2 regions of the Streptomyces sp. NPDC055243 genome follow, and region 1 is predicted to be linked to the other one. Evidence: riboswitches for the same ligand, from Rfam matches in the RefSeq annotation. Region 1 holds a riboswitch; the other holds the start of a gene.
The links. Region 1 has a riboswitch for glycine ahead of gcvT (glycine cleavage system aminomethyltransferase GcvT). Riboswitches for the same ligand answer to the same signal wherever they lie in the genome.
Positions count from the first base shown of each region.

Region 2: linked by a shared signal. The riboswitch ahead of gcvP (aminomethyl-transferring glycine dehydrogenase) and the one ahead of gcvT (glycine cleavage system aminomethyltransferase GcvT) in region 1 are both predicted to bind glycine.

Region 1 is NZ_JBITWR010000010.1:50,550-55,596, forward strand. Features, by position in the region: gene glyA (serine hydroxymethyltransferase) at 1-969, opposite strand, end outside; gene gcvH (glycine cleavage system protein GcvH) at 1,000-1,377, opposite strand; gene gcvT (glycine cleavage system aminomethyltransferase GcvT) at 1,467-2,591, opposite strand; glycine riboswitch at 2,739-2,844, opposite strand; gene ACIGXX_RS27390 (AAA family ATPase) at 2,986-3,672, shown strand; gene ACIGXX_RS27395 (enhanced serine sensitivity protein SseB) at 3,734-4,537, shown strand; gene ACIGXX_RS27400 (enhanced serine sensitivity protein SseB C-terminal domain-containing protein) at 4,661-5,047, shown strand, end outside.
Region 2 is NZ_JBITWR010000017.1:8,883-13,929, reverse strand. Features, by position in the region: gene gcvP (aminomethyl-transferring glycine dehydrogenase) at 1-2,758, opposite strand, end outside; glycine riboswitch at 2,966-3,063, opposite strand; gene ACIGXX_RS35560 (PRC-barrel domain-containing protein) at 3,207-3,587, shown strand; gene ACIGXX_RS35555 (DNA polymerase IV) at 3,597-4,985, opposite strand.

The DNA of each region.
Region 1 (5,047 bases):
CAGGACCAGGTGCACGTCCGTGCCGCCGGACAGGACGTCGACGCCGACGGCCTTCGCGTCGCCTTGCACCAGGCGCTCGGCCAGGATGCGGGCGCCGTCCAGGGTGCGCTGCTGGCGCTCCTTGAACTCCTCGGAGGCAGCGACCTTGAAGGAGACGGCCTTGGCCGCGATCACGTGCTCCAGGGGGCCGCCCTGGAAGCCGGGGAAGACCGCGGAGTTCAGCTTTTTCGCGAACTCCTTGCTGCGGGCCAGGATGACGCCGCCGCGCGGGCCGCCGAGCGTCTTGTGCGTGGTGGAGGTGACCACGTCCGCGAACGGCACCGGGTTGGGGTGCAGGCCCGCGGCGACGAGCCCGGCGAAGTGCGCCATGTCGACCCACAGGTACGCGCCGACCTCGTCGGCGATCCGGCGGAACTCCGCGAAGTCCAGCTGGCGCGGGTAGGCGGACCAGCCCGCGATGATCACCTTCGGGCTGTTCTCCTTGGCCAGGCGCTCGACCTCGGCCATGTCCACCAGACCGGCCTCGTCGACGTGGTACGCGACCACGTTGAACTGCTTGCCGGAGAAGTTCAGGCGCATGCCGTGCGTGAGGTGGCCGCCGTGCGCCAGGTCCAGGCCGAGGATCGTGTCGCCGGGCTGGGCGATCGCGAAGAGGGCGGCCTGGTTGGCGGAGGCGCCGGAGTGCGGCTGGACGTTGGCGTACTCGGCGCCGAACAGGTCCTTGATCCGGTCGATCGCGATCTGCTCGGTGACGTCGACGTGCTCGCAGCCGCCGTAGTAGCGGCGGCCGGGGTAGCCCTCGGCGTACTTGTTGGTGAGGACCGTGCCCTGGGCCTCCATGACGGCGACCGGAGCGAAGTTCTCCGACGCGATCATTTCGAGGGTGGACTGCTGGCGGTGGAGCTCGGCGTCGACGGCGGCGGCGACTTCCGGGTCCAGCTCGTGGAGAGGGGTGTTGAGAAGCGACATCAGGTGGTCCCTAGGGGTCTTCGGGGGGCTTCAGCTGCCGGAGAACTCGGTGTACTCGTCCGCGGAGAGCAGGTCCTTCGGCTCCTCCGTGACGCGTACCTTGAAGAGCCAACCACCCTCGAACGGGGCGGAGTTGACGAGCGAGGGGTCGTCCACGACGTCCTGGTTCGACTCGACGACCTCACCGGTCACCGGCGAGTACAGATCGCTGACCGACTTGGTCGACTCGAGCTCGCCGCACGTCTCGCCCGCGGTCACCGCGGCGCCGGCCTCGGGAAGGTCGGCGTAGACGACGTCACCGAGCGCGTTGGCGGCGTGCTCCGTGATACCGACCGTCGCCACACCGTCCTCGGTGGCCGAGAGCCACTCGTGCTCCTTGCTGTAACGCAGCTGCTGGGGGTTGCTCATGACCTGAATTCTCCTGTACGCGGGTGGGTGCTGCGGAACGGGAATGATGTGCGGGGGGTCACTTCCGGGTTACCAAAGAGACGGAAGTGTCACTTCTGGCGCTTGTAGAACGGCAGAGCCACGACCTCGTAGGGCTCGTGCGTGCCGCGGATGTCCACGCCGACGCCCTCGGTGCCGGGAGCCGCGTGCGCGGCGTCCACGTACGCGATGGCGATCGGCTTGCCCAGTGTCGGGGACGGCGCCCCGGAGGTGACCTCGCCGATGACCTTTCCGTCGGCGACCACGGAGAAGCCCGCGCGCGGGATGCGGCGGCCCTCGGCGATCAGGCCCACCAGCTTGCGCGGGGGAGCGGTCTCGGCGCGCTCGGCGGCGGCCGCGAGCGCCGCGCGCCCCACGAAGGTGTCGGCCTGCGAGGTCTTCTCGAACTTCACGACCCGGCCCAGACCCGCGTCGAAGGGCGTCAGCTCGGCGGTCAGCTCGTGCCCGTACAGCGGCATGCCCGCCTCCAGGCGGAGCGTGTCGCGGCAGGAGAGGCCGGCCGGGACCAGGCCGACGGGCTCGCCCGCCTCCATCAGCGCGCCCCACAGCTTCTCGGCGTCGCCGGGCGCCACGAACAGCTCGAAGCCGTCCTCGCCCGTGTAGCCCGTGCGGGCGATGAGCGCGGGCACGCCCGCGACCGTGCCCGGCAGGCCCGCGTAGTACTTCAGGCCGTCCAGGTCCGCGTCCGTGAGTGACTTCAGGATGCCGGGGGACTCGGGACCCTGGACGGCGAGCAGCGCGTACGCGTCGCGGTCGTCACGGACCCGCGCGTCGAAGCCGTCGGCGCGGGCGGTGAGCGCGTCCAGGACGACCTGCGCGTTCGACGCGTTGGCGACCACCATGTACTCGGTCTCGCCGAGCCGGTAGACGATCAGGTCGTCCAGGATGCCGCCGTCCTCGGCACAGATCATCGTGTAGCGGGCGCGGCCGACACCGACGGAGCCGATGTTGCCGACCAGCGAGAAGTTCAGGAAGTCCGCGGCCTGCGGTCCTGTGACCGTGATCTCGCCCATGTGGGAGAGGTCGAAGAGACCGGCCTTGGTGCGGACGGCGATGTGCTCGTCGCGCTCGCTGCCGTAGCGCAGCGGCATGTCCCAGCCCGCGAAGTCGGTCATCGTCGCGCCGAGCGCACGATGCACGGCATCGAGGGCGGTCAGACGGGGGACGGTACTCATCAGTGGAACTCCCAGGGCATGACGGGCGAGGTCGATCCTCCCCATCTGTCATCGGAACCTGAGAGGTTCACCACGACCCGTCCGTACAGGGGGTCATGACTTGCACCTTGGGTGGAGCCGCGACCGCGGCCCGCTTTTCAGATGTGCCTCGCCCGCGCGGTACGGGGCCTGAGAGATTCAAGGGAGGGACTTGCTCCTTCGGCGCCCCGGAGCGTCTTTCGACGGTGTCCGGGAACTCTCCCGCGCGGATTCAAACGGCCTGTATGGAGTTTGCGCGCACATCATTGCACGCGCCCGCGTCACAGGGCAGTGCCAGTCGGGTAATGCCCTTGTGCCGCATTACCTTCTCTTTACACTTGCCGGGGAAGCTGCGGTAAGCAGGTACGTGACCGCTATGGGGAGGCCGATCACGGTGCGCAGGACGAGCGTCTACGCGACCAACACGGGGGTGGCCCTGCCCAAACAGGCAGCCGCCCCCACCAGGGAGAGCTGCGGCCCCCTGCCGGCGGCCGTCGTCCGCGACCTGCGGCAGCGGACCGGCCACAGCCCGCACCGGCTCACGTTCGGCGAGGGCGATCTGATCGTCGTCTCCGGGCTGCCGGGCAGCGGCAAGTCCACGCTGATGCGCAGAGCCGTCGCGGGCCCGCGCATCGACTCGCAGGACACCCGCGACCGCTGGGCCCGGCGCATGCCGAGCCTGCTGCCGTACGCGGTGTACCGCCCCCTGGTCCGCATCGCGCACTACGCGGGCCTGCGCAGGGCCCTGCGCTCCGGCGAGGGCGTCGTGGTGCACGACTGCGGCACCCAGGCCTGGGTGCGCCGCTGGCTGGCCCGCGAGGCCGCGCGGCGCGGCACGACCCTGCATCTGCTGCTGCTCGACGTGGAGCCGGACACCGCCATAGAGGGCCAGCTCGCGCGCGGGCGCGGCGTGTCGCGGTACGCCTTCGCGCGCCACCGCAGGACGGTCGGCCGGCTCGTCGGCGCCGCCGAGCGGGGCGATCTGCCGCGCGGCTGCGGCTCGGCGGTGCTGCTCGACCGGACGGCGGCCGGGGTGCTGCGGGGGATCGGCTTCGGGGACTGAGCCGCCGCTCACGTTAGGGTCGTGCCGCAGGCAGAGCGGGACCGAGCAGGGGTTAAGACAGATGGACATTCCGGCGCAGGCGCACGCCCATCCCTACGGAGGATGGCCGGGCAACGAACTCGAAGAGGTGCTCGCGGCCTCTCTCGGCACGCCGGGGGCGCCCCGGGCGTCCGCGGGCGCCCGCATCGTGGAGGTGCTCGGCCGCAGCCACGTCTGGGTCCCGCTGCCGAACGGCGGGGCGCCGGACAGCGGCACCCTGGACCTGCCCACGCTGGAGATCGACGGCCAGGCCTACGTCCCCGTCTTCAGCTCCGAGCAGCAGTTCCAGCACGTCACCGGGGGCCGGATGGGCTGCACCGTGGCGCCCGCCGTGGAGTTCGCGCGCGGGCTTCCCCCGCAGATGGGCATCGCGGTCAACCCGGACGGCACGATCGGGGTCCCGCTTCCGCCGCCGGCCGTCGCCGAGCTCTGCCGGTCGGGACGCACGCCGCTGGACGGGCCCGCGACCGGCGGCCGCGTACGCCTCTTCGAACCGGACTGGCAGGAGGACCCGGTGGACTTCCTGTCCGCCGCCGCCCGTGAGTTCGAGGCCACCGGGGTCGTCCTGAGCGCCCGCCGCTGCCTGGCGAGCGTCGAGGGCGAGGCGCCCGCGCTGTTCGTCGGCGTCGAACTGAGCTCCTGGGAGGGCAACGCGCGCGAGCTGCCGATGGAGGCCGTGGGCAGGGCCCTTGGTCTGGCACCGGTGGCCTGGCCGGTGAACCTGGTGCTGCTCGACGTGGCCCAGGACCCGGTCGGCGACTGGATGCGCGAGCGGGTCCGGCCCTTCTTCGGGCAGAGCCCCGGGCACGAGCACGGACACGCGTAAGGACATGTGCGGGTACGTGTGTGAGGGTGCCGTACGTCAAGTCGGTGTCAGGATCGCCGCTTAAGCTGGTTTCATGAGCCGGGGACACCGGGTCAGCGGGTCATCGCGAAGGGGCGGTTAAGGGTGAGTGCGTCGGGCACGGCTGCGGCCGGGCAGGTCGAGCACATGCTGCGCCAGGTGACGCCGGGGCGCTACGACGCCTACGAGGCGCTCCTGCGGGCGCTCGCCGCCGACCAGGTGTGGATGCTGCTCTGGCACGGCCAGGCGGGGTCCCCCGACGCCCAGTACGGGAACATGGAGGTCGAGGGCCTCGGGTACGCGCCGTGCGTGACCTCCGCCCAGGAGCTCTCCGCCAGTGGCTGGAACCGCTCGTACGAAGTGGTCAGCGGGCTCGACATCTCCCGCACGCTCTACCCCGACCACTACGGCCTCTGGCTCAACCCGCACGCCCCCGGCGGCGGCGTCGGCATCCCCTGGCTCGACCTGCGGCGCATCGCGTCGGGCCTCGAC
Region 2 (5,047 bases), on a different contig from region 1:
CCTCGCGGCTGTAGGCGTGCTCCCACTCACCGCCGAGCGCGGCGGCGGTGTGCGGCGCGTTGCGCAGCGGGTTGTCGTCCGCCGTCCACTCGGCGCCGACCTTCTCGATCTCCGCGCGGATGTTGATCATCGCCTCGCAGAACCGGTCGATCTCGACCAGGTCCTCGCTCTCGGTGGGCTCGATCATCAGCGTCCCCGCGACCGGGAAGGACATGGTCGGCGCGTGGAAGCCGTAGTCGATGAGCCGCTTGGCGATGTCGTCGACGCTGACACCGGTCGCCTTGCTCAGCGGGCGCAGATCGATGATGCACTCGTGCGCGACGAGCCCGCCGGGGCCGGTGTAGAGCACCGGGTAGTGCGGCTCGAGGCGCTTGGCGATGTAGTTGGCGGAGAGCACGGCGACCTGCGTGGCGCGCTTGAGGCCCTCGCCGCCCATGAGGCGTACGTACGCCCAGGAGATCGGCAGGATTCCCGCGGAGCCCCACGGCGCGGCGGAGATCGGCCCGACGCCCGTCTCGGGGCCCGCGGCGGGCTGCAGCGGGTGGTTGGGCAGGAACGGCGCGAGGTGCTCGCGCACACCGACCGGGCCGACGCCGGGGCCGCCGCCGCCGTGCGGGATGCAGAAGGTCTTGTGCAGGTTCAGGTGCGAGACGTCGCCGCCGAACTTGCCGGGCTGGGCGAGGCCGACCAGGGCGTTGAGGTTCGCGCCGTCGACGTAGACCTGGCCGCCCGCCTCGTGCACGGAGGCGCAGATGTCGGCGACGTGCTCCTCGAACACCCCGTGCGTGGACGGGTAGGTGATCATGAGCACGGACAGCTCGTCGCGGTGCTTCTCGATCTTGGCGCGCAGGTCCTCGACGTCGATCTCGCCGTCGTCGCTGGTCTTCACGACGACGACCTTCATGCCGGCCATCACGGCGCTCGCGGCGTTGGTACCGTGCGCGGAGGACGGGATCAGGCAGACGGTGCGCTGCTCGTCGCCGTTGGCACGGTGGTAGCCGCGCACCGCGAGCAGTCCGGCGAGCTCGCCCTGCGAACCGGCGTTGGGCTGCAGCGAGACCTTGTCGTACCCGGTGACCTCGGCGAGGCGCTCCTCCAGCTCACGGATGAGCGTCAGATAGCCCTGCGCCTGCTGGGCGGGGGCGAAGGGGTGCAGCTGGCCGAACTCGGGCCAGGTGACCGGCTCCATCTCCGTGGTCGCGTTGAGCTTCATGGTGCAGGAGCCCAGCGGGATCATGCCGCGGTCGAGCGCGTAGTCGCGGTCGGACAGCTTGCGCAGGTAGCGCAGCATCGCGGTCTCGGAGCGGTACTGGTGGAAGACGGGGTGCGTCAGGTAGTCGTCGGAGCGCAGCAGAGCGCCGGGGAGCGAGTCCGCGGTCTGCGCGTCGAGCGCCTCGACGTCGGCCTCGACGCCGAACGCCGTCCAGATCGCGGTCAGTTGCTTGCGCGTGGTGGTCTCGTCGCAGGCCAGGGAGACGTGGTCGGCGTCGATCTGGTGGATGTTGACACCGCCCTCGCGGGCCGCGGCCACGAGCGCCTCGGCCCGGCCGGGCACCCGAACGGTCAGGGTGTCGAAGTACGCGCCGTGCACGACCTCGACACCGCCCGCGGTGAGTCCCGCGGCGAGCACGGTCGCGTAGCGGTGGGTACGCCGCGCGATGGACCTGAGGCCCTCGGGCCCGTGGTAGACCGCGTACATCCCGGCCATCACGGCGAGCAGCACCTGCGCCGTACAGATGTTGCTGGTGGCCTTCTCGCGGCGGATGTGCTGCTCACGGGTCTGCAGCGCCAGGCGGTAGGCCTTGTTCCCGTCCGCGTCCACGGAGACACCGACGAGCCGCCCCGGCAGGCTGCGCGCGAACTTCTCGCGCACCGCCATGTAACCGGCGTGCGGGCCGCCGAAGCCCATCGGCACACCGAAGCGCTGCGTGGTGCCGACGGCGATGTCGGCGCCGAGCTCGCCGGGCGAGGTGAGCAGCGTCAGGGCCAGCAGGTCGGCGGCGACGGAGACGATGGCACCGATCTCGTGCGCCTGCTCGATGAGCGGCTTGATGTCGCGCACGGCACCGGAGGCGCCCGGGTACTGGATCAGTACGCCGACGACACCGCGCTCGGCGACCTCGGCCGGGATGCCCTCGCTCAGATCGGCGACGACGACCTCGACACCGGTCGGCTCGGCGCGGGTCTGGATGACGGCGACGGTCTGCGGCAGGGCGTCGGCGTCGACCAGGAAGACACCGTCCTTGACCTTGCCCATGCGCCGCGAGAGCGCCATGGCCTCGGCGGCGGCGGTGCCCTCGTCGAGCAGCGAGGCACCGGAGGTGGGCAGCCCGGTCAGCTCGGCGACGACGGTCTGGAAGTTCAGGAGCGCCTCGAGGCGCCCCTGGGAGATCTCGGGCTGGTACGGCGTGTAAGCGGTGTACCACGCGGGGTTCTCCATCACGTTCCGCAGGATCACCGGCGGAGTGAAGGTCCCGTAGTAACCGAGCCCGATCATGGAGTCGAGGACCTGGTTACGGTCCGCGAGAGAGCGCAGCTCGGCCAGGACCTCGGCCTCGGTGCGCGCCCCGGGCAGGTTTAGCGCCTCGGCGTTCTTGATCACATCCGGCACGGCGGCGGCGGTCAGCTCGTCCAGCGAGCCGTATCCGACCTGCGCGAGCATCTTGGCCCGTGCTTCCACATCGGGACCGATGTGCCGCTGCTCGAAGGGAATGCCCTGCTCGAGCTGCGAGAGCGGGATACGAGGGGTGGCGGTCATGCGGAGGCCTCCTGGTCTGACGCGGGTCTGACGCGACCTGCGAGGGGCACCACGGCGCGGGTACCCGGACGGCCTCCCCCTCTGTCATCTCAACCTGAGAGCTTCACCGGTCCGTGCCTCGCGAGAGACGCCGTACCGGCTTTCACCGTCGGTGAGGAAGGGTTTCGAACGTGCCCGCCCGACGCCCGCCCTACTTTCCAGAGTGACCTCGTCCGTGCGGTACAGGGGCCTGAGAGATTCCGGGGAGGAGTTGCTCCTTCGGCGCCTCCGGTGTGTCCACCGGAGAGCTCTCCCGCACGGGGTCAGCAGCCAAGCGCCAGCCTACCAGCGAGGAGATGGAGGATCCCTCGAGTGGCCGCCTGCCCCGAAGTGCTCTTTCGTAGTGAATACGAACGAACAAGGATGAGTTACGCCCCACTTCGACAAGCCTCGACCAGTTGGAGGGCCCGTGCAGACCGATATCGATCCACGCACCTTGATCGGCCGCAAGGCGTTCGACCGCAACGGGGCGAAGATCGGCACGATCGACGAGGTCTATCTCGACGACGCCACCGGGGCCCCGGAGTGGGCGGCCATACGCACGGGCCTCTTCAGCCGGGACGCCTTCGTCCCCCTGGAGCCCAGCGAGGTCACCAGCGAGGGCACCCTGCGCATCCCCTTCGACCGCTCCCTGGTCAAGGACGCCCCGGACTTCGGCGTGGGCCGCCACCTCTCCCCCGAGCAGGAACTACAGCTCTACCACCACTACGGCCTGGACATCACGCCCCCGCAGTCGGCGCCACCGCCGGACCAGGACTTCGGAAAGATCGCGGGCCAGGAGAGCACCTGACCCCACGGCTCAGCCCTCCTCCCCCGGCGGAGTCACCAGCGGCAACGGCTCCGCGGGGACGAGCTCGGCATCGTCCACCCGGAAGGTCCTCACCCGCCCCGGTGCAGACCCCGGTGTCTCGAACCGCACCGTCACCCGCCCGAGCCCGCTCCCCTGCACCCACCCGTGCCCGAAGCGCGCATGCCGCACATCGTGCCCCGCGCTCCACCGGCGCAGGACGAGCGGCACCTCCTCGGCCGGCTCCTCCACCGTCTCGGCAGCCACCCCCTCCGGCGCGGCCTCGCCCTCCCTCTGCTCAGGGCCCTCTGCCAGCGCCAGCGCCTGGGCCTGGGCCTGCGCGAAGAGATCCTCCTGCGTGTAGTCGGCGAGCCCCGTGACGCCCACGCCGAGCAGCCGCACGCCTCCGGTGGTGTCCACGGACTCCAGGAGCCGCGCGGCGGCCTCCCGCACCACCCCGGGGTCGTCCGTCGGCCCCCGCAGCGTCTCGGAACGCGTCAGCGTCGAGAAGTCGAACCGCCGCACCTTCAGGACGATGGTCCGCCCCGAGTGCCCCGCCGCCCGCAGCCGCTCCACACACCGGTCGGCGAGCCGCGCCACCTCGCCCCTGACCCGCACCCGGTCATGGATGTCCACGTCGTACGTGTCCTCGACGCTGACCGACTTGGACTCCCGCTCGGCCACCACGGGCCGCTCGTCGCGCGCGAGCGCCATCGCGTACAGCGCGCTCCCGTGCGACTTGCCCAGGAGTCGGACGAGCTCGTCCTCGCCCGCCTCGGCGATCTCCCCCACCGTCGTGATCCCGCCGCGCCGCAGATGGTCCCCGGTGGCCGGCCCCACACCGGGCAGGATGCGCACCGACAGCGGCCCGAGCAGGTCCCGCTCGGTCCCCGGCACTATCAGCCGCAGGCCGTCCGGCTTGGCCTCCTCCGAGGCGATCTTCGCCAGCATCTTGGACGCGGCGAGCCCGACCGACCCCGCGAGCCCGGTCACCGCCTTGATGTCGACACGCAACCGCTCTCCCACGGCCAGCGCCGACGCCTGGTCGTCGGCCACCCCGCCCGCCTCCAGGTCGACGAATGCCTCATCCAGGCTGAGCGGCTCCACCAGCGGCGACAGCTCACGCAGCAGCGCCATCACCTGGTCGCTGATGTCGCGGTAGAGCGCGAAGCGCGGCACCAGATAGGCGGCATTGGGCACCAGACGCCGCGCCTGCCCCATGGGCATCGCCGAGTGCACACCGAACTTCCGCGCCTCGTACGAGGCCGTGGCCACCACGCCCCGCGGCCCGAGCCCGCCCACCACCACGGCTTTCCCGCGCAGACTCGGCTTCGCGGCCTGCTCGGCGGACGCGTAGAAGGCATCCATGTCCAGATGCAGAATCGTGGGCGCGGTTCTCACACCACTGATGCTGCCCTACGCCACTGACAACGCCCCGAGAACGCCACCCCGCACCCAACCGG